4 regions of the Streptomyces sp. NPDC085927 genome follow, and region 1 is predicted to be linked to each of the others. Evidence: riboswitches for the same ligand, from Rfam matches in the RefSeq annotation. Region 1 holds a riboswitch; each other region holds the start of a gene.
What was found. Region 1 has a riboswitch for cyclic di-AMP ahead of ACIF80_RS34335 (peptidoglycan DD-metalloendopeptidase family protein). Riboswitches for the same ligand answer to the same signal wherever they lie in the genome.

Region 1 (7,556 bases):
GAGAGCTGGGACGCCTGGACGACGGCGGTGACGGCGCTGTCGTGGGCCCGGGACAGGTCGGCGGCGAGCCGGTCGAAGTCGTCGGCGTCCATGGGCGTCCCGCCCGGCTGCGTGCGCGGTGGCGGGCCGTCGCCACGGCGCAGGGCGTCCACGAGGGCGCGCAGGTCGGCCTCGCGCCGGGCCGTGCTCCGGCGCAGGCTCTCGACGCGGTCGTGCACGGACCGGGCCGCGCGGTCGGCGGCCACGGCGGCGATGACGATGCCGGCGAGGGTCACCGACACCGCGCCACCGAGCACACCCCACAGGGTCGCGCCCGGCCGTACGCCGGTGGAGCGGGCGAGGAACAGCACGGCGGCGCTGGCGCTGAGGGCGACCGCCACGGGCGGCAGGACGGCGAGTCGCAGCAACTGGGACCGTATCTGCGCCTCGGGGTGCGTGGGGGCGGGCCGGGCGGGCGGGCGTCCGTGCCGTCCGCCCTCCCGCCGGTCGGTGCGGGAGGGCGGACCGGCGGGAGCGCGGAGATCGGGCATGGGTGTCCTCGAACTGGTCCGTCGGTCCTGGGTGCCGGGGGAACGCGTGGGGCCGCGGCCGCCGGGCGCGCGGGACCGGTTCCGTGTTCCGCGCGGCTCGTCGCCGCGCGCGGCGGGCGGACGCCCGTTGCCGGCACCGGTGCGTGCCCCGGCCGGCGGCCCGCCCGGGGCAGCCGCGGCTGCCTGCGGCCCGCCGGCCGGGCCCGAGCGGCGGGGTGTGCCACCCCGTCCTCTCCCTCGTCCGCCTTCTGCCTGCACGTACCGGTCCCCGCTCCCTGATCCGATCTGATGGGTGCGACCCCGTGGCGCGATGCGCCGGGCGACGGGTGTCGTCGTGGTGTCGCCGTACCGGTCGGGGGCGCGTCGGAAGGCCGAGGGCGTCGGCCATGCGTCGCCCGACCGACACTCACCGTAGTCACCACCGCATCACGTGCGGTGGTCAGTTGACAAACTCACACGGACAGCGTCCCGCTCTGGTATGAGGCTTCGTACGACAGACCGATAAACCCGTCACCCAGTCGTCAAAGAACAGTCATCACTCGATCCGACCTGGTCAGAGATGGTCACCGGGAAACACCGAGGGCCGGGGAGCTCCAAGCTCCCCGGCCCTCGGTCTTCCGCTCGGCCGCCCTACCGGAGGGCCCCTCGGAAGACCTCCCCGCCCTGCGTGCCCTTCGCGGACATATCACTCACCGTAGCGATCAAGGCCAAGGCTCATTCCTCCCCCACCAGGTCCAGGTCCTCGCGGGAGGAGTCCGTGACGGGGTCGGGCAGGGGCCACTTGCGGCTCGGGACGTGTCCCACACCCCGCCACCACGGTTCGGCCGGCAGCTCCCCGGCGGGCTCGAACGGCAGGCCCGGAACGGGGAAGGCGGCGGGCTGCCCGACCGCGTCGGCCGCGGCCATCGTCCACTCGCCGGGTTCCGCCCACGGGTGCGGCGCCAGGTTGAAGGTGCCCCAGTGGATCGGCAGGAAGACCCCGCCCGGCCGTCCCTGCTGGAGGTCGAGGTGGGCCTGGAGACCCTCCGCGGGGTTCATGTGGATCTCCGGCCAGGAACCGGGCCCGGGAATCGGGTCCGAGTGCCCCTTGGGCCAGAAGTCCGAGTACGCGCCGATCTGGATCATCGTCGCGTCGAAGGGGCCGTGGGTGGCGCCGATGTCCTTGAAGCCGTCGAAGTAGCCGGTGTCGCCGCTGTGGTAGACGCGGTGCTCCTCGCCCGCGACGGCCCATGAGGCCCACAGGGTGTGCTGGGTGTTGCGCAGGCCCCGGCCGCAGAAGTGGCGGGCCGGGGTGGCGGTGAGGGTGAGTCCGCCGATCCCGGTCGCCTCGTGCCAGTCCAGTTCGCGCAGCCGGTCGGCGGGCACGCCCCAGTGCTCGAGATGGGCGCCCACACCGAGCGGTACGGCGAACAGCGTGTCCGTGCCGGCGAGCGCCTTGATGGTGGGCAGGTCCAGGTGGTCGTAGTGGTCGTGCGAGATCACGACGACGTCGACCGGACCGAGCGCGGCCAGCGGCAGGGGCACCGGGTGCAGCCGCTTCGGCCCGGCGAAGGGGAACGGGGAGCAGCGCTCACCCCACACGGGGTCGAACAGCACCCTCCGCCCGTCGATCTCCGCGAGCACACTGGAGTGGCCCATCCAGGTCAGGCGCAGTCCGGAGGCAGGCGGGCGGGCCAGGTCGGCGAGGGTGGTGGCATGCACCGGCAGGGCGCCGTGCGGGGCACGGTGGGAGCGGGTGTCCTTGTCGAAGTAGGTCTTCGCCAGGTCCCGGGAGGAGCCCGGGGGCCGGAGCCGGGTGGGGCCTTCGGGGTTCTGGAACACGCCGTCCCGGTAGTGCGGGGACCTGCGGATACGCGCCATGCGCTCACCGGTGGGCTCCGCGCCGAAGGCCGCGGGCCGTAGCGCACGGAGCCCGGAGCTCTGGGAACGGGTACCGGCCACATTGCCTCCAGGTGGAGTCGGTCAGACATTCCATTATGTGCGGCCGGTCCGGCGCCGGTACGCCTCACTGGCCGGAAAGCGTCCCGGAGCCGTGCACGTGCTCCCTCACTTCTCGGCGAAGGAACAGCCGGCGGTCACCGCCTTCGCCCACGCGGGCGGGCTCCGCTGTCCGGATCCCGCCGGCCCGGGAGCGGGAGCCGGAGCGGGAGGAACTGTCCGGGCGGGCCCGCCGAACCGGGAACGCGGACGCCCCCGGCGCGGGCCGCGCCCGCACCCGCTCCCCCCGCCTCGCGCCCTCCCGCCCCTCGTCATGCCACCGAGGCGATGCGCTCCTTGATGTCGTGCGGGGACAGCGCGCCCTTCGCCGTCACGTGGTCCCCCGACGACTCTCCCCGCAGCCTGCGCCCTATCCACGGCACCAGGTACTCGCGCGCCCATTGGACATTGTCCCGCCGGACGTCGAGGCTGCCGCGGGGCGGCAGCGGGGGCCAGGTCTGCTCCGGGTCGGCCGGGACGTCCAGGCCGAGGGTCTGTCCCGCGCGGAGCGCCACGCGCGTGTGCCCCTCGGGCGACAGGTGCAGCCGGTCGGTGTCCCAGGCCCTGCGGTCCTGGATGCTCCTGAGGGACCAGAGGTCGAGCACCGGGCAGCCGTACCGGTCGGCGACGGCCCGCACATGCCCGTTGTAGGTGGCGATCTTGCCGCGCAGATGCCTGAGCACGGGCACGCCACGGGTGTCGAACCCGGTCGTCACCAGAACCGTGCCGGAGACCGCCGCGAGCGCGGCGATCGCCCGCTCGAAACGCTCGGCCACCTCGTCCGGGTCGCTGCCGGGGCGCAGGATGTCGTTGCCGCCCGCACAGAAAGAGACCAGTGCGGGGGCCAGTTCGACGGCCCGCGGAAGCTGGTCGGACACGACCTGGTCGAGCAGTTTTCCGCGCACCGCGAGATTCGCGTACCGGAAGTCGCCTTCGGGACGCCGGTCGGCGAGAAGTACCGCGAATCGGTCGGCCCAGCCGACGAATGCCCCGTTGGGGCCGGGGTCGCCGACGCCCTCGGTGAAGCTGTCCCCCACCGCCACGTACGACCCGATCACTGCCTTGCTGTCATTCTTCGAATCGTCTGCCACAACCGGACATGATTCACCTTCGAATGTGACCTACGCGACCGTAGGAAGGCATTGACGGACGGTGAGATAAGCCACTCGTAAAGCGCCGGCACATTTGGAATAGCCCTCCGGGCGGGGACGTTGACCGGCGGGCAACGTGACGCACGGAACACTCCCGGTACTCCCCGTACTCCCTTTCTGTGGGCACACCCGGCACACCGGACGCACCGAAGGCCGGACCCGGGGATCGGGGTCCGGCCTTCGGCGGCGTGTCAGGCGGGTTGCCTCGGGGGTCAGCCGATGGAGACGCCCTTGCCGCGGAGGTAGGAGACCGGGTCCAGGTCCGAGCCGTAGTTCGGCGTGGTGCGGATCTCGAAGTGCAGGTGCGGACCGGTCGAGTTGCCGGTGGAGCCCGAGAGGCCGACCTGCTGGCCGCCGCTCACGGTCTGGCCGGCCGAGACGGACAGCGAGGAGAGGTGGGCGTACTGGGCGTAGTGGCCGTCGTCCAGCTTGATGACGACCTGGTTGCCGTACGAGCCGGCCCAGCCGGCGGAGACGACGGTGCCCGCGCCCACGGCCTTCAGGGAGGTGCCGGTCGGAACGGCGAAGTCGACACCGGTGTGGTAGCCGCTGGACCACATGCTGCCGGCCACCTTGTAGGCGGTGCCGAGGCCGCCGCCGGGCACCGGCGAGCTGTAACCGGAGGTGGCCGCGGCCTGGTTCGCGGTGGCCGAGCCGGAGGAGGACTTCGGCGCGGACCGCTCGGAGGCCTCGCCGGCCGTCGACGGCTTCGCCTTGGAGGACGGAGCCGACGGAGCGGCCGAAGAGGGCGCCTCGGAAGAAGAGGACTTCTTCGGCGCACCGGTCGCGGCGGCCTTGCCGTCGACCGAGAGCTTCAGACCGGGGTGGATGAGCGACGGGTCGCCGCCCACGGCCTCGCGGTTGTCGGAGTAGAGCTGCTTCCAGCCACCGTCGACGTTCTCGGACTCGGCGATCTTCGCCAGGTAGTCGCCGCCCTTCACGATGTACGTGCGGGTCTCGCCGTTCTTGTCGCCGTCGGCCTTCACGCCGTCAGACGTCTTGCCGGCGACGGCATACGACTGGACGGCCTTTTCCGGGGCGGCCTGCGGAGTGGCGGCGTTCGCTCCGGTGGCACCGAGAAGCGGCAGGGCGAGTGCGGCGCCACCGGTTCCGGCGACGGCGATGGAGCGGGTGAAACGCAAAGCGCTGGGACGACGGTGCTTACCCTTTGCGGGCATGACGAATTCCTCTCCGGCGCCTACGAGGTGAGCTGTCGGGTGCGGACTGGAGATGCCCGGCCGCGTCGAAAACGCGGCTTAACCCCAAGCCGTTCCGGAGACCGGAACAGGCAGTCGTACCTGTGGGTCCCCCGCTCCTGCCATATACGGGTCAGAGGGTGAAGGCTCCGGACAGCGGCAGGATTAGGCGTCCGTCCGGATCGATGGCGAACGTAGGCGACCGAGACGCAAAGGGACAAGCGCGATCTTCCGAGCGAAGGCGTGTTTTCGTGATCCATTGACCTGAAAACCGTCACCCAGAGTCGCCCCGGATTTTCGACACCCCGCGAATCTCCTTGCTGAATACCGGAATTACGTGAGCATGGCGACAACACATCGTCACCTCTATGACGATGCTCACCACCCCATTCCCATCTCCCTTCCTATCGGGGCACGTTATGGCGAAACTCCTTAAACGGACAGAACGCTCTAATGGGAGAATCTCGGATGGTTCGGCCGGGCCGGGCCGCAGGTCCGGCACGGGTCCGTCCGCGCCGGCGACTCCGCACCGGGAGCTCCACCGGGAGGGCCCCGTCTCCACTCCGACGGCCCCCTCGCCAACTCATTGCCCCTGCCAGGCATGTCGTATCGTCGGGTGACACCCGCCGGCGCCGACGCGCCGGCGGCGCAGAGTGGGAGAGGGGCCCCCGTGACGCAGCAGATCCCGTCGACCGAACCCGAGCTCATCGGAGTGCGCAATTTCCGTGATGTGGGCGGTCTGCCGACCGTCGACGGCCGCCGGGTGCGGCACGGGGTGCTGTTCCGCAGTGGCCATCTCGCGCACGCCACGGAGGAGGACGCCGCCTTCCTGTCCTCCCTGGGACTGCACACCGTCTTCGACTTCCGCAACGCGGCCGACCACAAGCTGGACGGGCGGGACATCGAACTGCCCGGCGTGCGCAATGTGAATCTGCCGCTGAGCGACCCGGCCGACGGCGCCGAGTTCTGGAGGATGGTCCGCGACGGGGACCTGGACCAGCTCCGCTCGATCCTCGCCGGCGGCAAGGGGGCGGAGCGGATGATCACCTCGTACCGCATGACGGTGAGGCAACGCACCGCCGAGCACTCCCAGGTGCTGCTCTCGCTCGCCGAGGAGTGCGTGCCCGCGCTGATGCACTGCGCGGCGGGCAAGGACCGCGCGGGCCTGTCGGTGGCGGTGACACTGCTCGCGCTGGGCGTGGAGCGGGACGCGATCTTCGACGACTACCTGAAGTCCAGCGCCGCGCACCGCCGCTACAAGGTGCGCCGCAGCGGCACCTCCGCCTCGGCCTACTCCCCCGAGGTCATGGAGCTGCTCGACCCGCTGTTCGACGCCCGCGCCGAGTATCTGTCGGCCGCGCTGGAGACGATCGAGGAGACCTGGGGCGGCGTGGACCCCTACCTCGAGCAGGGGCTCGGGCTCACCCCCGGGAACCGGGAGCGGCTGCGCGAGCGCATGCTGGACTGAGTGATCCCCCGGTCGGGCACCTGCCCGACCGGGGGATCACAGGACCGCTCGGCTCCTGCCGTGTCCGTCCGGGAGTTACTGCTTCGCGCCCACCTCGAACAGCAGATAGATGAAGCCCGCGAAGAGGTGCCCCACCACCACGTAGACGAACAGCCTCACCCACAGGGCGCGGGGAAACTTCTCCTCCAGGTCTTTCATGACACATCTCCTTGGGTGGGGCCCAGGCACAGGGCGGCCGTGGGACTCTGCAGCAGGGTGTGGACGAACAGCAGCTCGACCCCGTCGGGGTCCTCGGCGGCGATACGGTGCGGGGTCAGCGAGTCGAAGTGCGCGCTGTCGCCCGGGGCGAGGCGGTGCAGGGCGTCCCCGAGGCGCAGCCGCAGCCGCCCCTTGAGGACGTACAGCCACTCCTCGCCCGGGTGGACCCGCACGATGTCGCCCTGGGCCCCGTACGGGACCTGGACCCGCAGGGCCTGCATCCCGCGCCCGGGGGAACCGGCCTGCCAGTACGTCCAGCCGCCCGCGGAGGTCGGCTCCATGTCGCCGGCGCGCGTCACCGGCTCGCGGTCGGCGGTCGTCTCGCCGAGCAGTTCGGAAACCGTCGTACCGTAGATACGAGCGAGGGAGAGCAGCATCGGCAGCGAGGGCTGGCGCTGCCCGGTCTCCAGCCGGGAGAGATGGGCGGGCGACAGTCCCGCGTCCCGGGCGGCGGCCTCCAGCGTCAGGGAGGCCCGGCGCCTCAGGGCGCGCAGCTGCGGGGCGACCGCGGGGAGCGCGGCGGCCGGTCCGGCCGACGGCTCGGCCTCGGGGGAACTCATGGCCCCATTCAGCCGCATCTTTGCCTGTGGGGCAAATTCCTTGCCTCACAGGCAAAACGCGTCCGGCCGGCGGACCGTCATGGTCTCACCGGTCGGCGACCGCCTGTTTCACCAGTGTCCTGCCGAACTCCCACACCAGACCGCCGTCATGGGCGTCGTCCATGACCGCGGTGAAGGCGTCCACGAACCGGTCCACCTCCCGCTCGCCGATGATCAGCGGCGGGATCAGCTTGATCACCTCCAGGTGGTCGCCGGAGACCTGGGTGAGGATCCTGTGCTTCTGCAGCAGCGGGACGACCACCATCTGCGCGAAGAGTCCCTTGCGCGCGGCCTGCAGCACGGCCCAGCGGCCGCGCAGCTTCAGCGACCGCGGCCGGCCGAACTCGATGCCGATCATCAGGCCCCGGCCACGGACG
Region 2 (7,556 bases), on a different contig from region 1:
CGGGACGAACTGCGCGAGGAACTGGGCGACGTCCTCCTTCAGGTCGTCTTCCACGCCCGCATAGCCGAGGAGCACCCCGAGGAGCCCTTCTCCGTGGACGACGTGGCCGGCGGCATCGTCGCCAAGCTCGTCCACCGTCACCCCCACGTCTTCGGCGACGAGACGGCGACCACCCCCGAGGAGGTCAAGGAGCACTGGCTGCGCACCAAGGCGGTCGAGAAGCGGCGCAGCTCGATCACCGAGGGCATCCCGCTGGGCCAGCCGGGACTGGCCCTCGCCGCCAAACTCGCCTCCCGCGTCCGCACGGCCGGGCTGGACGTCCCCCTGCCCCGAGCGGAGGGCATCGGCTACGAACTGCTCGGCCTCGCGGTGCGGGCCGAGGCGGAGGGCGCCGACCCGGAGGCGGCACTGCGCGCGGCCGCCCGGGCCTACCGGGACGCGATACGGGCCGCGGAGGGCGTGGGGGAGTAGGCACCCCTGCCGCGCGCCGCCGGACACCTGCCGTGGAAAGCGGGGCGCACCTGCCCGTGGGCTGTTGGGCACCCGCCGCGGGGAGGAGGGCGCGCCTTGCCCGTGGGCCGCCGGACGCCCGTCGCGGGGAGCGGGGCGCGTCTCCCCGCCCGCCGCCGGATACGGTCGAGCGGTGACCGACCAGCCCCAGCCCCAGTTTCAGTCCCAGCCCGAGAACGGCGCCCCCGAACTCTTCACCTGGGAGTTCGCGAGCGACCCCTACCCCGCGTACGCCTGGCTGAGGGAGCACGCGCCCGTGCACCGGACGCGGCTGCCCAGCGGGGTGGAGGCCTGGCTGGTCACCCGTTACGCCGACGCCAAGCAGACCCTCGCCGACCCCCGCCTCTCCAAGAACCCGGCCCACCACGCCGAGCCCGCCCACGCCAAGGGGAAGACCGGCATCCCCGGTGAGCGCAAGGCCGAGCTGATGACGCATCTGCTCAACATCGACCCGCCGGACCACACCCGGCTGCGCAGACTGGTCAGCAAGGCGTTCACACCGCGCCGGGTCGCCGAGTTCGCGCCCCGGGTGCAGGAGCTCACCGACGGACTCATCGACCGGTTCGCGGACAGCGGCTCCGCCGACCTCATCCACGACTTCGCCTTCCCGCTCCCCATTTACGCCATCTGCGACCTGCTCGGCGTTCCCCGGGAGGACCAGGACGACTTCCGCGACTGGGCGGGCATGATGATCCGCCACCAGGGAGGCCCCAGGGGCGGCGTAGCCCGGTCGGTGAAGAAGATGCGCGGCTACCTGGCCGACCTGATCCACCGCAAGCGCGAGGCCCTGCCCGCCGAACCCGCCCCCGGCGAGGACCTCATCTCCGGCTTGATCCGTGCCTCCGACCACGGTGAGCACCTCACCGAGAACGAGGCCGCCGCCATGGCCTTCATCCTTCTGTTCGCCGGTTTCGAGACCACCGTCAACCTCATCGGCAACGGCACCTACGCCCTGCTCACCCACCCGGAGCAGCGTGAGCGCCTGCAGACGTCGCTCGCCGCAGGGGAGCGCGGGCTGCTGGAGACCGGAGTGGAGGAACTCCTGCGCTACGACGGGCCCGTGGAGCTGGCCACCTGGCGGTTCGCCACCGAGGCACTCACCCTCGGCGGGCAGCGCATCTCGGCCGGCGACCCGGTCCTCGTCGTCCTGGCCGCCGCGGACCGCGATCCGGATCGGTTCGCCGACCCCGACACGCTCGACCTCGCCCGGCGCGACAACCAGCATCTGGGGTACGGCCACGGCATCCACTACTGCCTCGGCGCTCCTCTGGCCCGTCTGGAGGGCCAGACCGCGCTCGCCACCCTGCTGACCCGTCTGCCGGACCTCGAACTCGCGGTGGACCCGGCCGAACTGCGCTGGCGCGGCGGCCTCATCATGCGCGGACTGCGCACACTGCCGGTGCGGTTCACCGCGCTGCCGATGTGATCTCGCCTACGGAGCACCGTGCCCGGCACCCGTTCCGAAATGACCCGGATGGTCGCCGAGTCCGCTCCGGGCCGTCCTCCGGCCGCCCTTTGCCTCCGCGCAAGTGACCGTCAGGTCCGCCGTGGACACGGTCCGTCGAGTTCGGGTGGGGCCGGCGTAAAGGTGACACCCACTCAACTCTGTGATCTTCATGTGATCTGCGCGGCATGAACTTGTGACAGACGTTCGAGTGCGGATACGTTCACCCATCAAGCACGGCGTCTCGCTTCTGCGATACCACAGTTCCAATCGCCGTGCGAGCAACCGTTGTCTGCGAAAGGTCTCCGCATGCTCTCCGGGAACGGTCGTCACCGTCGCCCCCGCCAGGCTCCGGCTCTTATCGTCGCGGCCGGAGTGACCGGCTCGGCCATCGCGATTCCCCTCCTCGGGGCCGGCGCGGCCAGTGCGGCCGACGGCTCGACCTGGGACCGGGTCGCCGAGTGTGAGTCCGGTGGCTCCTGGAGCCAGAACTCCGGCAACGGTTATTACGGCGGCCTGCAGTTGACCCAGACGGACTGGGAGAAGTACGGCGGCCTCGACTACGCGGCCAGCGCCGACCAGGCCAGCCGCGGCCAGCAGATAGCGGTGGCCGAGAAGATCCTCGCCGACCAGGGTGTCGGCGCGTGGCGGGCCTGCGGGCTGCTGGGGGGCCTGGGACAGGACTCGCCCGCGCTCGACCTCGGTACCGGCGCGAAGGGCGACGCGTCGGGCAAGTCCGGTTCCGAAAGGTCCGTCACTCCGTCGCCGTCCCAGTCCTCCGACTCCTCGAAGGACGCCAAGGACACCAAGGACACCAAGGACGCGAAGGACGCGAAGGGTGCCGCGGACGGCAAGGAGAAGGAGGAGGGTGCGGGCGGACCGGTCGACCCCGACGCTTCCCCCTCCGCCTCCCCGTCTCCCTCCGCCTCGGCCAAGGGTGACGACTCGGACAAGTCGGGGCAAAAGGAAGATGCTTCGGAATCGTCCGATGGCGAGAGCTCCGGCAGCGGCCGCCACCGCGGCGCCAGCGCCGAGGAAGAGGTGCGCGAGGACCGTGACGCCGGATCCTCCGGCCGGCACGCCTCACGCGGCGGTCTCGGCTTCACGCGCGGCCTTGACAGTGCGTCCCCGTCCAGCAGCTCCGGCTCGGGTGCCGGGAGCGACTCCTCGGTCGCCTCCGACTCCCTTGCCCTCGGCGGCGGATGGCTCGCCCAGTACAGCGGAGGGGACGAGGTCCTGGGCGCGGCCGCCCCGAACCTCATCCTTCCCGGTCAGACGCTCGCGTTCGGGTTCGAATCGGACAACGGCTGACATCCGGGCGGCAGCTGGGGGCGCGGGCACTTCCCGGTCGAGCGGTGGCCGGGTGCGGGTCGGGCGGTGACGGGGCGACAGGCGGACCGGTGTGCGAAAAAGTGCGTCGACAGCGCCAATTGACGTTGCGTTTTGCCGCGAATGTCCGGTTTAAAGATGATGAGAGATAGGTCTCAGAAGGCCTGATCTTCTTTGATAATCCGCCGGGCCCGTGTCTACGGTCGTGACCGCTCGTCATCACGGGCCCCGGCTGCCGCCACGCCGAATCCTGCCAGTGGCAGCACGGGAACAGTCGTCGCGTCATGCGCCGTAGGCAGGAGCGGGGGACCCAAGGTAGGCGCCGAATCCGGTGAGGGATGCCGGATGCGGCTAGGGGTGAAGCCGTGTCCCGTGAGGGACGCGGCCGGGCAACTCAACCGGCCCGAACCCGACAGCTCACCTCGTAGGCGTCGGTGAGGGGATCCATCCATGCTGTTTTCCGGCAAGGGCAAGCACCGTCGTCCGTCCAAGGCCACCCGTGTCATCGCCGTCGCCGGCGTCACCGGTGCCGCTGTCGCCGCCCCGCTGATGGCGGCCGGCAACGCTTCCGCCGCCACCGCCTCCGAGTGGGAGACCGTCGCCCAGTGCGAGTCCGGCGGCAACTGGTCGATCAACACCGGCAACGGTTACTACGGCGGCCTGCAGTTCTCCGCCTCCACCTGGGCCGGTTACGGCGGCACGGCGTACGCCGGCACCGCCGACCAGGCCAGCAAGGCCCAGCAGATCGAGATCGCCGAGAAGGTCCTCGCGGGCCAGGGCAAGGGTGCCTGGCCGGTCTGCGGCAAGGGCCTGTCCAACGCCGCCCACACCGGTGGCGGCTCCACCGAGGGCTCGGGCAACCAGAGTTCGGGCAACCAGGACAGCGGCTCCTCGCAGCAGTCCCAGCAGCAGGAGTCCCAGCAGCAGGAGTCCCCGAAGCGGAACACCGAGGCCGCTCCCGAGCGTTCGGCCGAGCAGAAGGCCTCCCGCTCCGACGAGCGTCCGGCCGCCAAGAAGACCGTCACCACCCCGACCGGTGAGAAGGTCGAGAAGGGCGACGGCGAGTACAAGGTCGTCAAGGGCGACACCCTCAGCTCGATCGCCTCGGAGCAGGACGTCAAGGGCGGCTGGGACAAGCTGTTCAAGCTGAACGACGACATCGTCGAGGACGCCGACCTCATCTACCCGGGCCAGCAGCTGCACCTGAAGTAAGGCCGCGGCCGCGAGTCCGGGCCCCGTCCCCACGGGTGCCTGCCCCGCCCCGGCGCGTGCCCCCGTACGCGCCGGGGCGGGGCTTTTTCCGTGTCCGGTACCGGAGTGGGTCCGTGCGTGGTACCGGAGTGGGTCCGTGCGTGGTGCCGGAGTGGGTCCGTGCGTGGTGCCGGAGTCGGTCCGTGCGCGGTGCCGGAGTGGGTCCGTGCGCGATGCCGGAGCCGGCCTCCCGTCTCCCGGTTTTCCGATACCGCCTTTGTTCCGTTCGGAAACAATTTACTCTCGGTTCTGTCCGCGGAGCGGCCGACCGGATGGCCGATCGCCCCGAGCCGGATAGGCTCGGGTCCGCAGGGCCCCGTGGCCCCGCTGAACCACGTCACATCCATGAAGGAGATGCTCGTGCCGTCCATCGACGTCGTCGTAGCCCGGGAAATCCTGGACTCCCGAGGCAACCCCACGGTCGAGGTCGAGGTCGGCCTCGACGACGGCAGCACGGGTCGTGCCGCCGTTCCGTCCGGCGCCTCCACCGGCGCCTTCGAGGCCATCGAACTCCGTGACGGCGATCCCGACCGTTACCAGGGCAAGGGTGTGGAGAAGGCCGTCCTGGCCGTCATCGAGCAGATCGGTCCGGAGCTCGTCGGCTACGACGCCACCGAGCAGCGCCTGATCGACCAGGCGATGTTCGACCTGGACGCCACCGACAACAAGGGCTCCCTCGGCGCCAACGCCATCCTCGGCGTCTCCCTGGCCGTCGCCCACGCCGCCTCCGAGGCCAGCGACCTGCCGCTCTTCCGCTACCTGGGCGGCCCCAACGCGCACCTGCTGCCGGTGCCGATGATGAACATCCTCAACGGCGGTTCGCACGCGGACTCCAATGTGGACATCCAGGAGTTCATGATCGCCCCGATCGGCGCGGAGTCCTTCTCCGAGGCCCTGCGCTGGGGCACCGAGGTCTACCACACGCTGAAGAAGGTCCTGAAGCGCAAGAGCCTGGCCACCGGCCTCGGCGACGAGGGCGGCTTCGCCCCGAACCTCGGCTCCAACCGCGAGGCCCTCGACCTCATCCTCGAGGCCGTCAAGGAAGCCGGTTACACCCCCGGCGAGCAGATCGCCCTCGCGCTCGACGTCGCCGCCTCCGAGTTCTACAAGGACGGCACGTACGTCTTCGAGGGCAAGGAGCGCTCCGCCGCCGAGATGACGGAGTACTACGCCGAACTGGTCGAGGCGTACCCGCTGGTCTCCATCGAGGACCCGCTGTTCGAGGACGACTGGGAGGGCTGGAAGGCCCTCACCGACAAGCTCGGCGACAAGGTCCAGATCGTCGGCGACGACCTGTTCGTCACCAACCCGGAGCGCCTGGCCCGCGGCATCGAGGAGGGCGCGGCCAACGCCCTGCTGGTCAAGGTGAACCAGATCGGTTCGCTGACCGAGACCCTGGACGCCGTCGAGCTGGCCCAGCGCAACGGCTTCAAGTGCATGATGTCGCACCGCTCCGGTGAGACCGAGGACGTCACCATCGCCGACCTGGCCGTCGCCACCAACTGCGGCCAGATCAAGACCGGCGCCCCGGCCCGCTCCGAGCGCGTCGCCAAGTACAACCAGCTGCTGCGCATCGAGGAGATCCTCGACGACGCCGCGGTGTACGCGGGCCGCAGCGCCTTCCCGCGGTTTCGCTCCGCGAACCAGTAGGCGCGGCGCTCCGCGAACCAGTAGGCGCGGCGCTCCGCGAACCAGTAGGCACAGCGCTCCGCGAACCAGTAGGCGCGGCGCTCCGCGAACCAGTAGGCGCAGCAAGGGCTGACCCGTACGGGGACACGACCCGGGTCGTGTCCCCGCCGGTAGTCCCTACGTCCCCGGACGCGGTCCCGTACCGTGTCCGGGGACGTACGTGCGTATGGCAGGGGAACGGGAGGCGGGGACATGGCCGTGAAGGACCGGGACCGGTTCTCCACCGCGACCAGGATCCGGCTGATCGGCGAGCAGACCGCCGCCCGGGTCTACCGCTCGCAGACCAAGCGCCAGGCCCGCCGCTCCCGGCTGACCGGCCGGGCCGCGCTGCTCGCCCTGGTGGTCTGTTCGCTGATCGTGGCCCTCGCCTATCCCATGCGGCAGTACGTGTCCCAGCGCGCCGACATCGCCGACCTCCAGCAGGAGAAGGACGAGACCCGCCAGCGGGTCGAACAGCTGCGCGACATGAAGGCGCGCTGGCAGGACGACGCCTACGCCGAGCAGCAGGTCCGCGCGCGGCTGCACTACGTCATGCCCGGCGAGACCGGCTACATCGTGATCGATCCGAGCGCGGCCGACCAGCCGCGCGCCGACCGCGGATCGGCCGCCCGCCCCTGGTACGCGAACGTCTGGGACGGCGTCGACAAGTCCGACGCGGCCGAGCGGTGAGCCCGGAGCCGTAGCCTTGATGCCCTGCGGTTCACCGGAACCCGCAGGGCCGACCGCACGACCCCGTACGACCCCGCACGACGGCGACAGCCCGTCGTACGGAGACCCGCGCGGAAGTCGCGCGGAAGCCGCGCAGACAATCGTAGAGAACCACCGAGAACCGCCGAGAACCGCAGAAAGACAGGTATGGACACGCCCCCGCCCACGACCCCGCGCACCGAACCGACCGACGCGGACGTCGAGGCGTTCAAGCAGCAGCTCGGCCGGCCCCCGCGCGGGCTGCGCGCCATCGCGCACCGCTGCCCCTGCGGGCAGCCGGACGTCGTCGAGACCGCGCCGAAGCTGCCCGACGGCACCCCCTTCCCGACGCTGTACTACCTCACCTGCCCCCGGGCCGCCTCGGCGATCGGAACGCTGGAGGCGAACGGCGTGATGAAGGAGATGACGGAGCGGCTGGCGACGGACCCGGAGCTGGCGGACGCGTACCGCGCGGCGCACGAGGACTACATCCGGCGCCGCGACGAGATCGAGGAACTGAAGAACTTCCCGAGCGCCGGCGGGATGCCGGACCGGGTGAAGTGCCTGCACGTCCTGGTCGCCCACTCGCTGGCCGCCGGCCCCGGGGTCAACCCGCTGGGCGACGAGGCGCTCGCGATGCTGCCGG
Region 3 (7,556 bases), on a different contig from region 1:
ATCAGGCCGGTGGCACAGCCGAGTTCCGGGTCGGCGGCGAAGGGCGCGGTCAGCTCGGTGAGCCAGCGGGCGTCGGCGACGACGTCGTCGTCGGTGAACGCGATCACCTCGCCCAGGGCGTGGGCGAGCCCGGTGTTGTGCGCGGTCGCGAGTCCGGGGACCGGCTCGTGCACGTACCGCACGCGCTCCCCGTACTTCCGGTGCACCAGGTCGCGTGTCCCGTCCGTCACGGGCGCGTTGTCGACGACGACGATCTCGAAGTGCGGATGGTCCTGGGTGAGGAGCGAGTCGAGGGCGCGGGCGAGCTGTCCGGCCCGCTCCCGGGTGGCCACGACGACCGAGGTGAAGGGTGGTGGCGGCCCGGTGGTCTCCATGGCCGCCTCCGCCGTGTCGTGCCCTTGTCCTCGCCCCTGTCCTTGCGCCTCCCCCTTCTCCTGTCCCTGCCCCTGCCCCTGCCCCTGCTCCTGCCGGGCGAGCGCTGTCAGGACCTTCGCCGGATCGTCGCCCTCCGGGACCCTCCCCAGCAGCGTGCCCACCGGCAGGCCGTCTCTCCTGACCAGCAGGAACACCTCGCCGTGCGTCACCGGCGGGCTCCCCGGACCGGGTCTCAGGGCGGCTTCCTCACCGCTCAGGTCCAGTTCGGCGACCTGAACCGCACCGATGTCCAGGAACCGCCGTATCTCCTCCTGCGTACGTGCTGTGCGGGACATGAGCCCTCCCCTCCTCACGAACGGTTGAATGGCTGAACGGTTGCCACGAGCGGCCGTTGCCGTCCGCAGTGGCCCTCGCGGCCGGGACCACTCACGGCCGGCGCAGCCGGGCCGCCCCCCTCAAGGTCCGCGACGCCAGCGAGGCGAGACGCGGCCGGGCGACGACGAAGCCGTGCGCGCGGCGGGCGGGCTCTCGGCGCAGCAACTGAAGCGTGGCGCCCAGGCCCGGACGCGTCGCCTCCCCTTCGTAGACGGCGCGTTCACCCGTCTTCAGCGCGTCCTTGTACTCGGCCGGGCCGCGTCCCATGTCGAGCAGGCCGATGCCCTCGCCGGCCGCCGCCTCGGCCATCCGCAGATGCAGTACGAGCCCCGGCGAGAACTTCGCGAACTCCGGGTCGTACGCCGGGAACCAGCAGGCCAGTACCGAGGCCGAGCGCAGGCCGAAGTGGGCCGCGACGGGACGGTCCCCGGCGTACAGGACGGACAGCGTGCCCGTGCACTCCGGAGCCCGGGTCCCGGCCAGGCGGCCCACGAGCCGGGTGATCCACTCCTGCGCGAACCGGTCGCGGCGCCCGGTCCTGCGGTACTGCGCCGACTTCCATCCGATGAGCGTGCGGAGCACGGCCGGATCGCGTTCGTCGAACACGAACCGCACCGGTCCGGCCTGGCGATCCAGCCGGCGCTCCTTGGCCAGGGTGGTCTTCAGGAACTTCGGCGACTGGCCGCGCAGTACGGACTCGTAGGTCTCGTACCCCTTCTCCACGTCGATGACGAAGGTGGCGTGCTCCTCGGCCGCGTGCGGGACGAACAGGGTCTGGTCCGCCTCCAGGTTGTCGAAGGCGAAGCTCGACACCGAGCAGGCACGCAGCAGTTCACCGGTCTCCAGCGCCAGACCCGGACGCAGGACGGCGCCCTGGCAGTCCGAGACGCCGAGCCCGATCGCCCGGCCCTGCCCCAGCGCGCCCCGCTCGTACGGCAGGAATCCGGCCGGCTCGGCGGACGCCCCCTCGTACAGCACCGCGACCCGGGCCTGCGGGCGCACCCTGGACACGGCGGTGGCGAACTCCGGTTCCATGAAAGGGCTGCGCGGTGCCTCCGTCGCGGCACGCAGCTCACGCCACCGTTCCCGTTCCCCCTCGCCGAGCTCCTCGAGCCTCAGCACACGCGTGCGTCCACTGCTCACCTGACCCCCCGATCAAGTCCCCCCTGGACACTTGGAAGGTACCGCCCAAGAGCACGAGGGCGGTAGGTAGCGGAGCATGTTGTTGCCAAGTGGTGCAGAGGCCGCGGATGGTGCCCCGGGCGCGGCACCTCGGGCGGAGCGGGCCAGGCGGAACCGGCGAGGCGGAGCGGGCGAGGCGGGGAGAGCCGGGCTGGGTGGGACGGGGCGAGACGGACGCAGTGAGACGGGCGGGGCGGGACGGGTGGGGCGGGGTCGGGCGGGTGGGGCGGGGCCGGGCGTGGTGAGTCGGGCGGACCCGGTATCCGTATTCTCTGATCATGGCCGCACCCACCGATTGCTCGCTCATCGCCACCGACCTGGACGGGACGCTGCTGCGCGGCGACGACACCCTCTCCGACCGCTCCCTCGCCGCGCTGGCGCTGGCGGCGCGGGCCGGTGCCCGGCACCTCGTGGTGACGGGGCGCCCGGCGCCCAGGGTGCGGCCGCTCCTGAACGATCTGGGGGCCACCGGGCTCGCGGTGTGCGGACAGGGCGCGCAGGTGTACGAGGCCGGCACGGACCGGCTGCTGTGGTCGGTCACCCTGGACCGGGAACTGGCGGAGGCCGCGCTCGGCAAGATCGAGGCCGAGGTCGGGGAGCTGTACGCCGCGGTCGACCAGGACGGGGTGGACGGACTCACCCTGATCGAGCCGGGCTATCTGATGCCGCACCCGACGCTGCCCGCCGTGCGGGTCGAACGGCGGGACGACCTGTGGGCCCGGCCGATCAGCAAGGTACTGCTGCGCCATCCCCACCTGACCGACGACGAGTTGGCGGCGACGGCCCGTTCGGCGGTCGGCTCGCTGGCCACGGTCACCATGTCGGGTCCGGGCACCGTGGAGCTCCAGCCGTGCGGTGTGACCAAGGCGACCGGTCTCGCGCTGGCCGCCGAGCACCTGGGGCTGGAGCCCGGGCGGACCGTCGCCTTCGGCGACATGCCCAATGACATCCCGATGTTCGACTGGGCGGCCCACGGGGTCGCCATGGCCAACGCCCACCCCGAGCTCAAGGCGGTGGCCGACGAGGTCACCACGTCGAACGAGGACGACGGGGTGGCCGTCGTCCTCGAGCGGTTGTTCGGCGGAGCGGAGTCGTACGTGCCCCAACACGTACTGCCCCGCCCCAGGTCCGGGAGGGTGCCCCGGTAGGCCCCGGTACCGCCGGTGTGGCCGGTGCCGCCGGCGTTCCGGTGTCCCGGTGTCCCGAGGGGCCCGGGCGTCTCAGTAGGCGCCGAAGACGTTGTCGATGGAGCCGTAGCGGTCCGCCGCGTAGTTGCAGGCCGCCGTGATGTTCGCGACCGGGTCGAACGGGTCGAAGGCCGTGCCGGGCACGTGGTACGCCCGGAAGGTCGGGTCGATGACCTGCAGCAGGCCCTTCGACGGGGTGCCGGCCATGGCGTTGGAGTCCCACAGGTTGACGGCCTGCGGGTTGCCGGACGACTCGCGCAGGATGTTGCGGTGGATGGAGTCGTAGCTGCCGGGGATGCCGTGCTGCGCCATGACGGACAGCGACTCGCGGATCCAGCCGTCGAGGTTGTCCGGGTACGCGGTCACGGTGCCGGCGGCGGACGTCGCGGCAGCGGCGGGTGTGGCGGGCGCGGCGGAGGCGGCGGTGGCGCCGAACAGCGGGAGGGCGACCGCCGCGACGCCGGCCACGGCGAAGGAGCGGACGAGGCGGGAGCGGCCGAAGCGGCGGGGCGAACCGGATGCGGTCATGTCTGTGTTCCTCTCCTACGCCTGCGAGGTGAGCTGTCGGGTTCGGGCGGGAGAGTGCCCGGCCGTGCCCCTGCGGGCATGGCTTCACCCCGAGCCGTTCCGGGTGCGAACCGGTCCGGCGGCTTACCTGGGTCCCCCGCTCCTGCCGTGCGTGAGTTCATCGATGGGTGGCGCGGGCGGTGGCAGGATTCGGCGTCCGCCCGACAGGCCGGGAACGTATGCGAGTGCACTTGTCGGGAACAAGTGCGACCGTCACGGATCATGCTGTTTGATCTTGCATCGAGGCGTTTGCGGCACTTGCCCCTTTGCGGACGCCAAGGGTCAACTCGCTTTCGGGGCAAGGGAAATCGCCGGTGGGCGTGAGGGGTGGGCGCGCCGGGGGGTGCGTGACTCACTTCACTGGCCGCACCGCGCGTTCACATGTGCCACCAAAAGGGATTTACTTGGTAATTACGACAAATCGCGCGCCCGGGCGGGCAGGATGGTCTGCGTGCCGGATCGCGTGCCGGATCGTGCTTCGGAGGCGCCCTGAGGGTGCGTCCCGAGGGTGAACCCCGGGGCGGATCGTCATGCCCGAAAGGCGAGGAATATCCTTTGTTACCAACTGATCAGAAAAGGTCTGATGGTGATCCGATATCGGAGGGTGCCGTGAGACGCCGTGTACGCGTGTGCAGGTGAGTCCGGGGAATGTGGGTGCTGGCGGTGATCGAAACATGACCGGATACGCTGACTCGAGTGATGTCAGCGACCTATCGACAAACTGTGCAAGACGTCTAAGCGCCAGTGGACACCAGCAGACAGGAGACCCCTCGTGACCGTCGTCGGGCCGTTCGGGCTGAGCGTGCGGGACCAGGCTCTGGAGGCCGATGTCCAGGCCGGTATGACGGCTGTCGAGGAAGGGCTGCTCGAGGCCACGAAGAGTGAGGTCCCCTTCATCACCGAGGCCGCCCAGCACCTGGTGCGGGCCGGTGGCAAGCGGTTCCGGCCACTGCTCGTGATGCTCGCCGCCCAGTTCGGCGACCCCTACGCTCCCGGCATCGTGCCGTCCGCCGTGGTCGTGGAGCTGACCCACCTGGCCACGCTGTACCACGACGACGTGATGGACGACGCCGCCGTACGGCGCGGGGTGCCCAGTGCCAACACCCGCTGGGGCAACTCCGTCGCGGTCCTCACCGGCGACTTCCTGTTCGCGCGCGCTTCACACATCCTGGCCGACCTCGGACCGGAGGCCGTACGGGTGCAGGCCGAGGCGTTCGAGCGGCTGGTCACCGGCCAGATCCTGGAGACCGCGGGGCCGCAGGACGGCCGGGACCCGGTCGATCACTACCTGGACGTCCTCGGCGGCAAGACCGGTTCGCTGGTCGCCGTCTCCTGCCGCTTCGGCGCCATGATGTCCGGTGCGGACGACACGGTCGTGGACGTGCTGACCCAGTACGGCGAGCGGCTCGGGGTGGCCTTCCAGCTCGCCGACGACGTCCTGGACATCGCCTCCGACTCCCACGAGTCCGGCAAGACCCCGGGCACCGACCTGCGTGAGGGCATCCCGACGCTGCCCGTGCTGCGGCTGCGCGAGCGGGCGGCCCGGCTGGGGCTGGCCGAGGACATCGCCCTGTGCGAGCTGCTCGGCTCCGACCTCAGCGACGACGCCCGGCACGCCGAAGCACTGCGGCTGCTGCGCGCCCACCCCGCGCTGGAGCAGGCCCGCCGGGACACCGTGCGCTATGCGCAGGAGGCGCGCTCGGCACTGGCTCCGTTGCCGGAGTGCGAGTCGAAGACGGCCCTGGTCGAGCTGTGCGACGCGGTGGTGCACCGGGCCGGCTGACCCGCCTGCCGTCCCTGTCCGCCGCTTCGGTTCCGGCCCCGGTGCGGCCCGCACCGGCTCGCAGAGTGCCCCACACCGGCCCGCAGCGGTCCGCACTGCCCCGCTCCGGTCGTCGCCGGCCCTTACGGCAGTTCCTCCGACCCCTACTGGTCGGGGGACAGAACATCGCCCCGTGTCATACCGCAGCAGTACACGGAGTTGCGTCCGGGGTCTGACGCATCTGCCCGCCGGGTTTGGTCAGATGGAACACGACGGACATCACCACTCCTCACCGATTCGGGTGAGAATGGCGGCTCAGGGTGTGACTGGTGCGAGCGACACGAGACGCAGGCCGCCGCCGACCACGGAGGTAGGGCACACATGGCACCGTACGAATCCGACGACACGACGACTGCTCGTGAGACCGGCGAGCCGAGCGCACGCCGGAGCAGGGCCGCGCGGTACGTCGTCCCGGTCACGGTGATGGGAGTGGCGGCCGCGACCATCGGGCTCGTCCCCGCGCTCGCCGACTCCGGCGACCCGGACCTGCCGAAGATCACCGCCGCGCAGCTGATCGAGAAGATCGCCCAGTCGGATGTCGAGCAGCTCTCCGGCACCGTGAAGATCACCACTGACCTCGGGCTGCCGGACCTCGGCGGCCTGGAGAGCAGCCTGACCTCCGGCGCCATGGGCCAGGGTGAGGACGGCGGTTCCTCCGCCGACCCGACGGCCAAGCTCACCGAGCTGGCCTCCGGCACGCACACCCTGCGCATCGCGGCCGACGGCCCCGACCGGCAGAAGGTGTCGCTGCTCGGGAACGCCTCCGAGTACAGCCTGATCCACAACGGCAAGGACGTCTGGGGCTACGACAGCGAGTCCAACGAGGTCTTCCACAGCACCACCGAGGAGTCCGCCGGGGACGAGGACAGGGAGCACCAGCCCCCGGCCACGCCCCAGGACTTCGCCGAGGAGGCGCTGAAGTCGGTCGACGACACCACCTCCGTCACCGTCGACGGCACCGCGCAGGTGGCCGGCCGGGATGCGTACAAGCTGGTCGTCAAGCCCAAGCAGTCCGGCTCCACGGTCGGCGCCATCAGCATCGCGGTGGACCACAAGACCGGTACGCCGCTGAAGTTCACGCTGACCCCGGCGAGCGGCGGTGCCGCCGTCGTGGACGTCGGCTTCACCAAGGTCAGCTTCGACCGGCCGGCCGCGTCGACCTTCGACTTCACCCCGCCCAAGGGCGCCAAGGTGACCGAGGAGGGCGAGCTGGACAGCGGTGAGAAGGGCAGCGGTGAGAAGGGCAGGGAGCACGGGAAGCCGGAGCGCGCCCCGAAGTCCGAGGAGGACCTGGCCAAGGGACTCGACGGGCTGAAGGTGCTCGGCGAGGGCTGGAACTCCGTCGCCACCTTCGACACCGGCGGCGAGGGCGGTCTGCCGACCGGCTCCGGAGGCGGTGACCTCGACGGCTTCCTCGGCTCGCTCGGCGACCAGGTGAAGGGCGAGTTCGGCACGGGCACCGTGTTCAGCACCCGCCTGGTCAACGCCCTGTTCACCGAGGACGGCAAGGTCTACGTGGGCGCCGTCACCCAGGACGCGCTGGTGAAGGCGGCCAACGAAGGGAAGTAACCCGGGGAACGGCGCCGGGGAACAGCACGACAGGGAACGAGGGAGCCGATGGGCGAGGCGTCCGCCACGCAGAGCACGGGTGACGGCGTCATCGTCACCCGTGCGCTCACCAAGCGCTACCGCGGCGGACAGCTCGCCGTCGACGGTCTCGATCTGACCGTCCCGACGGGCAGCGTCTTCGGCTTCCTCGGTCCCAACGGCTCCGGCAAGACCACCACCATCCGCATGCTGATGGGCCTGATCGAGCCCACCTCGGGCACGGCGCACGTCCTGGGCCGGCCCATGCCGCGCTTCGCGCGCGCCGTGCTCCCGCAGGTGGGGGCCCTCATCGAGGGCCCCGCCCTGTACGGCTTCCTCTCCGGCCGCGACAACCTCCTGCGCTACGACGCCGCCGACCCGACCGCCGATCCGCGCACCCGGCACGCTCGCGTCGCCGCCGCCCTGGACCGGGTGGGCCTCACGGCCGCCGCGGGCAAGAA
Region 4 (7,556 bases), on a different contig from region 1:
ACCCGCGCGGCGCCGGGCACGCGGGTCACGGTGCTGGAGAAGGAACCCGGCCCCGCCCGGCACCAGACGGGCCGCAACAGCGGCGTCGTCCACAGCGGCATCTACTACCGCCCCGGCTCCCTGAAGGCGCGGTACGCGGTGCGGGGCGCGGCCGAGATGGTCAAGTTCTGCGCGGAGTACGACATCCCGCACGCGGTGACGGGCAAGCTGATCGTCGCCACCCGCCGGGACGAGCTGCCCCGCCTGCACGCCCTGGTCCAGCGCGGCCGGGAGAACGGTCTGACGGTCCGCGAGCTGGGCGCCGCGCAGATCGCCGAGTACGAGCCGGAGGTCGAGGGCCTGGCCGCCATCCACGTCGGCGCCACCGGCATCTGCGACTACGCGGCGGTGGCCCGCCGGCTGGCGGCCGCGTCCGGCGCGGAGATCCGCTACGGCGCGCGGGTCACCCGGCTCGACCGCCGCCCGGACCTGGGCGTGGCCGCCCTGACCGCCGCCGGGGACGTCGTGCGCGGCCGGGTGCTGGTGAACTGCGCGGGTCTGTACTGCGACGAGATCGCCCGCCTCACAGGCGACGATCCCGGCATGCGCATCGTGCCGTTCCGCGGCGAGTACTACGAGCTGGCCCGCCCGGAGCTGATCCGCGGCCTGGTCTATCCGGTGCCCGACCCGGCGTTCCCGTTCCTCGGCGTCCACCTCACGCGCGGCATCGACGCAGGCGTCCACGTGGGGCCCAACGCCGTACCGGCACTGGCGCGCGAGGGCTACGACTGGCGTACGGTCCGCCCGCGCGAGCTGGCCGCCACGCTGGCCTGGCCGGGCTCCCGGCACCTGGCCCGCCGCCACTGGCGGCACGGCACCGGCGAGCTGCACCGTTCCCTGTCCCGGCGGGCCTTCACCGAGGCGGTGCGCCGGCTCGTGCCCGCGGTCCGGGAGGCCGACCTGGTCCCGGCCCCGGCGGGCGTACGGGCCCAGGCGGTGCTGCGCGACGGCACGCTCGCCGACGACTTCCTGATCCGGGAGACGCCCCGCGCGGTCCACGTCCTGAACGCCCCCTCGCCCGCGGCGACGGCGTCCCTGCCCATCGGCCGGGAGGTGGCCCGCCGGACCCTGGCCGCCCTGGCCGCCGCGGACGGCGCACCCCGCTGAGGCGGCCGCTCCCGCGGCCGGCGGACGAATCCCTCGCGGCGCCCCCGTAAAATCGAAGCACTGTGTCTGACTCCGTGAACACCCCCGAAGCACACACCCGGCACCCCGAGCACACGCCCGGCGTGTCGGTCCGCCGTACCCGGGAGAAGGGGGAGCCCCGCTTCCCGGACGGCCCGAAGGCCGATCCCGCCGGGTCGCACTTCGAGCGGCGGATCCGGAGTTTCCAGCCACGCCGGAGCCGGGTCACCGCCGGGCAGGCGGACGCGTTGCAGCGGCTGTGGCCCCGGTGGGGCTTCGACGTCGACGGCCGGCAGCGCCTCGACCTCGCCGAGTTCTTCGGCAACGACCGCCCGGTCGTCCTCGAGATCGGCTTCGGCATGGGCGAGGCCACCGCGCGCATGGCCGCCGCCGACCCCGGCACCAACATCCTCGCCGTGGACGTCCACACCCCCGGCCAGGGCCATCTGCTCGGCCTCGCCGACCAGCACGGCCTGGACAACGTGCGCGTCGGCAACGGCGACGCGATCATCCTGCTGCGCGAGATGCTCGTCCCCGACGCGCTGGGCGGGCTGCGCGTCTACTTCCCCGACCCCTGGCCGAAGAAGCGGCACCACAAGCGCCGGCTGATCCAGCCGGCCTTCCTCGACCTCGCCGCGACCCGTCTCGCCCCGGGCGCGACCGTGCACTGCGCCACCGACTGGGAGCCGTACGCCGAGCAGATGCTCGAGGTGCTGACCGCGCACCCCTGCTTCGAGAACACCGTGGCGGACGGCGGTTTCGCACCGCGCCCGGAGTTCCGGCCGCTGACCCGTTTCGAGGGGCAGGGGCTGGACAAGGGGCATGTGGTGAACGACCTGCTTTTCCGCCGCGTACACCACGACGACCGGCCCGGCCCCCGGGCCGCCGTCCGGCCCGAGGACCGGAACACCGCCGACGCCTGAGCCCACCTGGTGTTCCTGCGGGCCGCACCGCTCCCTCGTTAGGGTCAATGCTGTGGCCATCAGCCGTCCGTACCCGACACAGCCCGGCGCGGCCCCCGGCTCCACCGGGCCGGCCGACGGGCCCGCCCTGCGGCACGCGCACTGGTGGCAGCGGCCCTGGGTGCGGTACGGGGCGCTGACCGCCCTCCTCGCGCTCTCGGGTCTGGTCATCCTGGGCCTGGTCCGCGAGCAGACCGGTACGGAGGGCTTCCTGGTCGGCCTCGGCCTCGCCGTCCTGCCGGTGCCGCTGCTCGTGGCCGCGTTCCGCTGGCTGGACCGGGTCGCGCCCGGCCCGTGGCGCAACCTCGTCTTCTCGTTCGCGTGGGGTGCCGGCGCCGCCGCGCTCATGGCGATCGTCGCCAACAGCTTCGCCACGCGGTGGATAGCGACGGAGACGGCCGACCCGTCCCGCGCGGACACGCTCGGCGCGATCGTGATAGCCCCGGTCGTGGAGGAGTCCGTGAAGGCCACCGCCGTCCTGCTGGTCTTCCTGTTCCGCAGACGCGACTTCACCACGATCCTCGACGGCGTGGTGATAGCCGGGGTCACCGCCACCGGTTTCGCCTTCACCGAGAACATCCTCTACCTCGGCACCGCCTTCGGCACCGACCAGCTCACCGGCGGCAGCGGCGTCTCCTCCGTCACCGCGGCGACGTTCTTCGTCCGTGTCGTCATGTCGCCGTTCGCGCACCCGCTCTTCACGGTCCTCACCGGCATCGGCTTCGGGACGGCCGCGCTCGCCACCGGGCGGCGGCGCCCGGTGCGCTTCCTGCTCCCGCTCGGCGGCCTGCTGCTCGCGATGGGCGTGCACGCGCTGTGGAACGTCTCCTCGACCCTCGGCGAGTACGGCTTCTTCGCCGTGTACGCGGCGTTCATGGTGCCGTCGTTCGGTCTGCTGACCTGGCTGGTGGTGTGGACCCGGCAGCGCGAGCTGCGGACCGTGCGGGAGGAACTGCCCGCGTACGTCAGGGCCGGCTGGCTGACCCCGGCCCAGCCCTACGCGCTCGGCTCGATGCGGGCCCGGCGCGTCGCCCTGCGGTACGCGCGCGGGCACGGCGGCCGGGCCGCGGCCCGCGCGGTGGCGCAGTACGGGGCGTACGCGACGTCGCTGGCGTTCCTGCGGCACCGGGGGCGCCGCGGCCGTGCGGGTACGGACTTCGCCGCGCGGGAGCGCGAGCTGCTACGGGAGCTGTGGCGGCGCCGCGACACGGCCCGTCCGGCCCTGGAACACGCGGCCCGGGTCACCGCACCGCCCGCCCCGCCCTGGCCGGTGTACGGGGCGTACGGCCGGCCCGGGGCGTACGAGGAGTACGGCGCGTACGGGAGGTACGGCGCGTACGGCGCCGCGAACCCCGCGTATTTGGCGCACCCCGGGTACCCGGCGTCCGGGCCGAACCCGTACGCGTACCCGTACCACCCCTGAAACGCCGGACCGGCAGCCCTGACGTCGGGGGGGCGTCGTCAGGACTGCCGGGGCTGTGGCTGAGAGAGCGCGCGAAGACCGGCCGGGGCCGGTGTCTCAGACGGTGAGGCCCTTCGACTGCAGCCAGGCCAGCGGATCGATGCCCGAGGTGGAACCGCCCGGGTGCACCTCCAGGTGGAGGTGGGCGCCGGTGGAGTTGCCGGTGGAGCCGACCCGGCCGATCACGTCGCCGGTGGTGACCTGCTGGCCGACACTGACGCTGATGGAGGACTGGTGGGCGTACCAGACCTCGGTGCCGTCGTCGAGGGTCAGCACGGTCTTGTAGCCGTAGGAGCCGTCCCAGCCGGCGGAGGTGATCGTGCCGGTGTGGACCGCCTTGATCAGGGTGCCCGTGGGGGCGGCGAAGTCCAGACCGGTGTGCTGGCCGGAGGACCAGTAGGCGCCGGCCTGACCGAAGGTCGAAGAGAGGGTGTACGAGGAGGTCGGCAGCGCGTACTGCTTGGCCAGCTCGGCCAGACGCTCGGCCTCGGCCTTCTTCTCGGCCTCCTCCTCCGCCTTCTTCTTCGCGGCGGCGGCCTTCTCCTCCGCTTCCTTCTTCGCGGCGGCGGCCTGCTCCTTGGCCTCCTTCTCCGCCTTCGCGGCGGCTTCGGCGGCGGCCTTGTCCTCGGCCTGGCTCTGCTGCTGCTCGACCTGGGCCATGATCCGGGCGCGCAGCACCTCGCCGGCGTCGGAGGTGCTGCCCTGCTCGGTCTCGTCGGCGACCGTGCCGATGCTGCTGAGCGGGGTGGCGGAGCCCTGGGGGGTTTCCTCGTCGGAGATGAGGGAACCGACAGAGGGAAGGTCCGGCATCGAGATCGAGACCGGCGGCTTGCCGGTCTGGGCGCTGGCCATGCCGCCACCGGCGACAGCGGCTATGACACCGACGCCCAGGACGGTGGAGCTACGGGCGAGGCCTCCGCCGCGCTGCTTGCCGACGCGATGCCGGCCGCGCACGGGAGGAAGGGACTCCGCAGTGGGGTTCCACTCCTCGAAGGGGCCCTCGTCGGTGCGGATGCTGCCGTAGCCGAAGGTGTCGCTGTCGCGCTGGCTCGGCATGAAGGGGGCCTCGGGGGCAGGCCGGTTCGACGCCACGTGGGCGCACTCCTTTCCTTCCTTCTCGCCTACCGGGTTAGCTGACGGGTTCGGAGCAGGAAGGTCTCCTACGCGCGTATACCGTCCGTGTCTCCACGGGGGCATGCACGCGATTCACCCCAAGGGGTTGGTTCCCCGGTTCCCTTGCGGGATTCGGCGTGTGCGCACGGAGCCGACTCGTGTGACGGCTGGGACGACCGCGCTGCGTTATCGAACGTTAATAGACGGAGGGCTCGTATTCCAAGCCGTTCCTCTTGATCGTTAACGATTCCCGTACGGACTTAAGCATCACGACCGCCCCAAAACGGGCGAGTTGACTTCCCCTCACTCGTCACACGTGATCTGACGGTGCATCATTTGTTATGCGCAGCGGGGTGCCCCGATCACCCGGCGTGATATTGGCGGGGAAGGGCTCGGAGACCGCGTTCTCGAAACCTCCGCCGGAGGACGGGCCGGAGGGCTGGAACGGGAATGAGAACGAGAACGGGAACGACCGAGGGCCGGAACCCTTTCGGATTCCGGCCCTCGGCCTTCAGTAGCGGGGACAGGATTTGAACCTGCGACCTCTGGGTTATGAGCCCAGCGAGCTACCGAGCTGCTCCACCCCGCGTCGTTGTGTAACCAGCATACGGCATCCGCGGGGTACTCCGCACACACATGACCGCCGCCCCTCCGTCACCGGCCGGTCAGGTGGCCGTTCGGTGCCTCGGCGGCCTCCTTGTGCTCCGGCAGGACGACGACCAGGGCACCCTCCGCGGCCAGTACTCCACTGCCGTCGGCGCCCGCCACGAAGGTGTCCGGCTCCCGCCACGCGGTGACCACCCGCCGTACCCCCGCGTCCAGGATCAGCCGGGCGCAGGGCGCCGGACGGGAGGCGCGGCGGGCACAGGGTTCCAGGCTGGAGTACACGGTGGCGGTCGCGAGCCGCGGGTCCGCGGGGTCGATCTTGGCGAGGGCGGCCTCCTCGGCGTGCACCACCGGGTCGCCGCCCTCCCGGGAGTGGCCGCGCGCCAGCTCGGTGCCGTCGGCCGCCACGACCACCGCGCCCACGCTGAACGCCGTCTCCGAGGGCGGGCACCGGTCCGCCAGTTCGCAGGCGAGGGCCAGCCAGTGGTGGTCGGCGGCCACGGGGAGCGGGCCGGTGCCGGGGGCGGTGGGCTCGTAGCGCATCAGGACGACGTCGCCGATGGGACGGGTCTCCAACAGCCGCAGCCGGCCGCCCTGGTAGGCGCCGGGGCCGAAGAGGCGGACGGCGTCCGGGTCGCCGACGAAGATCGGGGCGAGGATCAGCTGGAGTTCGTCGGCGAGCCCCTGGGTGAGGAGCTGGGTGTGGATCAGGCCGCCACCCTCGACCATCAGCCGCCGGACGCCGTACGCGTCGTACAGGTGCGTCAGCAGCCGCCGCCAGTCGAGGTCGGCGCCGAGCGGCACGATGTCGGCGGCGATGCCGTGCGCGCGGGCGCGCCCGGCACCCCCGTCGGTCGTGTAGAGGACCTTCGCACCGCCGGTGTGCCAGAAGTGTGCCGCCGGGTCCAGGTCGCCCGAGCCGCTGACGGTGACCTTCAGCGGGTATGCGGGGCGGCCCTCGGCGACCCGGGCGGCACGCCGCTCCGGCGCGTTGACCAGCAGCCGGGGGTTGTCGGCGCGGATCGTGCCGGCGCCGACCAGGATCGCGTCGACCGACGCCCGTACCTCGTCGACCCGGTCGAAGTCCTCCGGGCCGGACAGCAGCAGCCGCTCGGGGCCGGTGTCGTCGAGATACCCGTCGAGCGAGACGGCGGCGGACAGCAGGACGTACGGGTGGGGCATCGACGGCGCTCCTGACGGGGACGGCGGGCTGGACTGGGCGAAGCCAGGGCCGGGCCGGGCTGGCTGGGTTGGCCTGGCCTGGGCGAAGAGAGTCTTGCACCCGGTGCGTCTCCGCGCGGAGGGAAGCCGTACGGTGTGCCACCGCCCCATGGCGCGAACCGTACGGCGCGAACCGTACGGCGCGGAAAAGCGCGGTGACTCCGCCGCATCCGGCACCGGCCCGCGATGAGGGACCTTCCCCCATGCCTCGTGGGTGTCGTCCGCCACCTCGTTTGGGTGGCGTCACGGATGGCGGGCGCCGGGGGTCGGATGTGAGCGTGGAGAAACCCCCGGGCCACGGTCCCGGGATGCACAGGCCGTAACCCCTCGGGACCCGTGGGTGTACCGGCCGCGGCCCCGTATGGCGGAGAACCCCCGCCGACACGAAGGAGCGTTCCCCACTCGGGTCAGTCGGTCATTTTCCCCTCCGTCCCCGTGCTGTGGAAGGTGGTGACCCGTGGGACATGCCGACACCCTGCTCGCCATGGGCGGCGCGTTCCTCGCCGCGGCGTTCCTGGCCCGTCTCGGCAGCCGGATCGGGCTGCCGACGATCCCGCTGTTCATGCTCGCCGGCATACTGCTCGGCCCGCACACGCCCGGCCTGGTCCTGGTCGAGGACGCGCACGACTTCTCGATGCTGTCGGCGCTCGGTCTCGTCCTGCTGCTCTTCTACCTCGGCCTGGAGTTCCACCTCGACGACCTGAGACGGGGCGGCAAACAGCTCCTCAGCGCCGGTGGCATCTACCTGGCGCTCAACGTCGGCGCGGGGCTGGGATTCGGGTTCGCCCTCGGCTGGGGAGCGCGGGAGGCCCTGGTGCTCGCCGGGGTGCTCGGCATCTCGTCCTCCGCGATCGTCACGAAGATCCTCATCGAGCTGGGCCACATCAGCCGGCCGGAGACCCGCCTCATCCTCGGTGTCACCGTCGTCGAGGACATCTTCCTCGCGCTGTACCTCGCCGCGCTGCAGCCCGTCCTCAGCGGCGCCCAGGGACTCGGGGACATGGCGCTCCAGGCGTCCAAGGCGTTCG

Region 2: it holds a riboswitch for cyclic di-AMP, as region 1 does, so the genes downstream of both, ACIF80_RS11410 (transglycosylase family protein) here and ACIF80_RS34335 (peptidoglycan DD-metalloendopeptidase family protein) in region 1, are expected to answer to the same signal.
Region 3: it holds a riboswitch for cyclic di-AMP, as region 1 does, so the genes downstream of both, ACIF80_RS04100 (transglycosylase SLT domain-containing protein) here and ACIF80_RS34335 (peptidoglycan DD-metalloendopeptidase family protein) in region 1, are expected to answer to the same signal.
Region 4: it holds a riboswitch for cyclic di-AMP, as region 1 does, so the genes downstream of both, ACIF80_RS36525 (M23 family metallopeptidase) here and ACIF80_RS34335 (peptidoglycan DD-metalloendopeptidase family protein) in region 1, are expected to answer to the same signal.

What each region holds. Positions count from the first base shown of each region.
Region 1 covers NZ_JBITSN010000022.1:14,182-21,737, reverse strand. Annotated here, with positions in the region: gene ACIF80_RS34350 (ATP-binding protein) at 1-530, opposite strand, end outside; gene ACIF80_RS34345 (MBL fold metallo-hydrolase) at 1,245-2,471, opposite strand; gene ACIF80_RS34340 (SGNH/GDSL hydrolase family protein) at 2,780-3,565, opposite strand; gene ACIF80_RS34335 (peptidoglycan DD-metalloendopeptidase family protein) at 3,871-4,836, opposite strand; cyclic di-AMP (ydaO/yuaA leader) riboswitch at 4,841-5,003, opposite strand; gene ACIF80_RS34330 (tyrosine-protein phosphatase) at 5,525-6,322, shown strand; gene ACIF80_RS34325 (DUF6126 family protein) at 6,398-6,520, opposite strand; gene ACIF80_RS34320 (helix-turn-helix domain-containing protein) at 6,517-7,140, opposite strand; gene ACIF80_RS34315 (aspartate aminotransferase family protein) at 7,226-7,556, opposite strand, start outside.
Region 2 covers NZ_JBITSN010000003.1:514,426-521,981, forward strand. Annotated here, with positions in the region: gene ACIF80_RS11395 (nucleoside triphosphate pyrophosphohydrolase) at 1-471, shown strand, start outside; gene ACIF80_RS11400 (cytochrome P450) at 644-1,936, shown strand; gene ACIF80_RS11405 (transglycosylase family protein) at 2,330-3,265, shown strand; cyclic di-AMP (ydaO/yuaA leader) riboswitch at 3,561-3,729, shown strand; gene ACIF80_RS11410 (transglycosylase family protein) at 3,734-4,495, shown strand; gene eno (phosphopyruvate hydratase) at 4,895-6,184, shown strand; gene ACIF80_RS11420 (septum formation initiator family protein) at 6,416-6,892, shown strand; gene ACIF80_RS11425 (DUF501 domain-containing protein) at 7,079-7,556, shown strand, end outside.
Region 3 covers NZ_JBITSN010000001.1:883,943-891,498, reverse strand. Annotated here, with positions in the region: gene ACIF80_RS04115 (glycosyltransferase) at 1-710, opposite strand, end outside; gene ACIF80_RS04110 (GNAT family N-acetyltransferase) at 802-1,893, opposite strand; gene ACIF80_RS04105 (HAD family hydrolase) at 2,211-3,080, shown strand; gene ACIF80_RS04100 (transglycosylase SLT domain-containing protein) at 3,153-3,647, opposite strand; cyclic di-AMP (ydaO/yuaA leader) riboswitch at 3,653-3,820, opposite strand; gene ACIF80_RS04095 (polyprenyl synthetase family protein) at 4,459-5,469, shown strand; gene ACIF80_RS04090 (outer membrane lipoprotein carrier protein LolA) at 5,830-7,077, shown strand; gene ACIF80_RS04085 (ATP-binding cassette domain-containing protein) at 7,126-7,556, shown strand, end outside.
Region 4 covers NZ_JBITSN010000029.1:13,410-20,965, forward strand. Annotated here, with positions in the region: gene lhgO (L-2-hydroxyglutarate oxidase) at 1-1,146, shown strand, start outside; gene trmB (tRNA (guanosine(46)-N7)-methyltransferase TrmB) at 1,209-2,087, shown strand; gene ACIF80_RS36520 (PrsW family intramembrane metalloprotease) at 2,140-3,549, shown strand; gene ACIF80_RS36525 (M23 family metallopeptidase) at 3,646-4,680, opposite strand; cyclic di-AMP (ydaO/yuaA leader) riboswitch at 4,692-4,849, opposite strand; tRNA gene ACIF80_RS36530 (tRNA-Met) at 5,217-5,290, opposite strand; gene ACIF80_RS36535 (dihydrofolate reductase family protein) at 5,356-6,489, opposite strand; gene ACIF80_RS36540 (cation:proton antiporter) at 6,986-7,556, shown strand, end outside.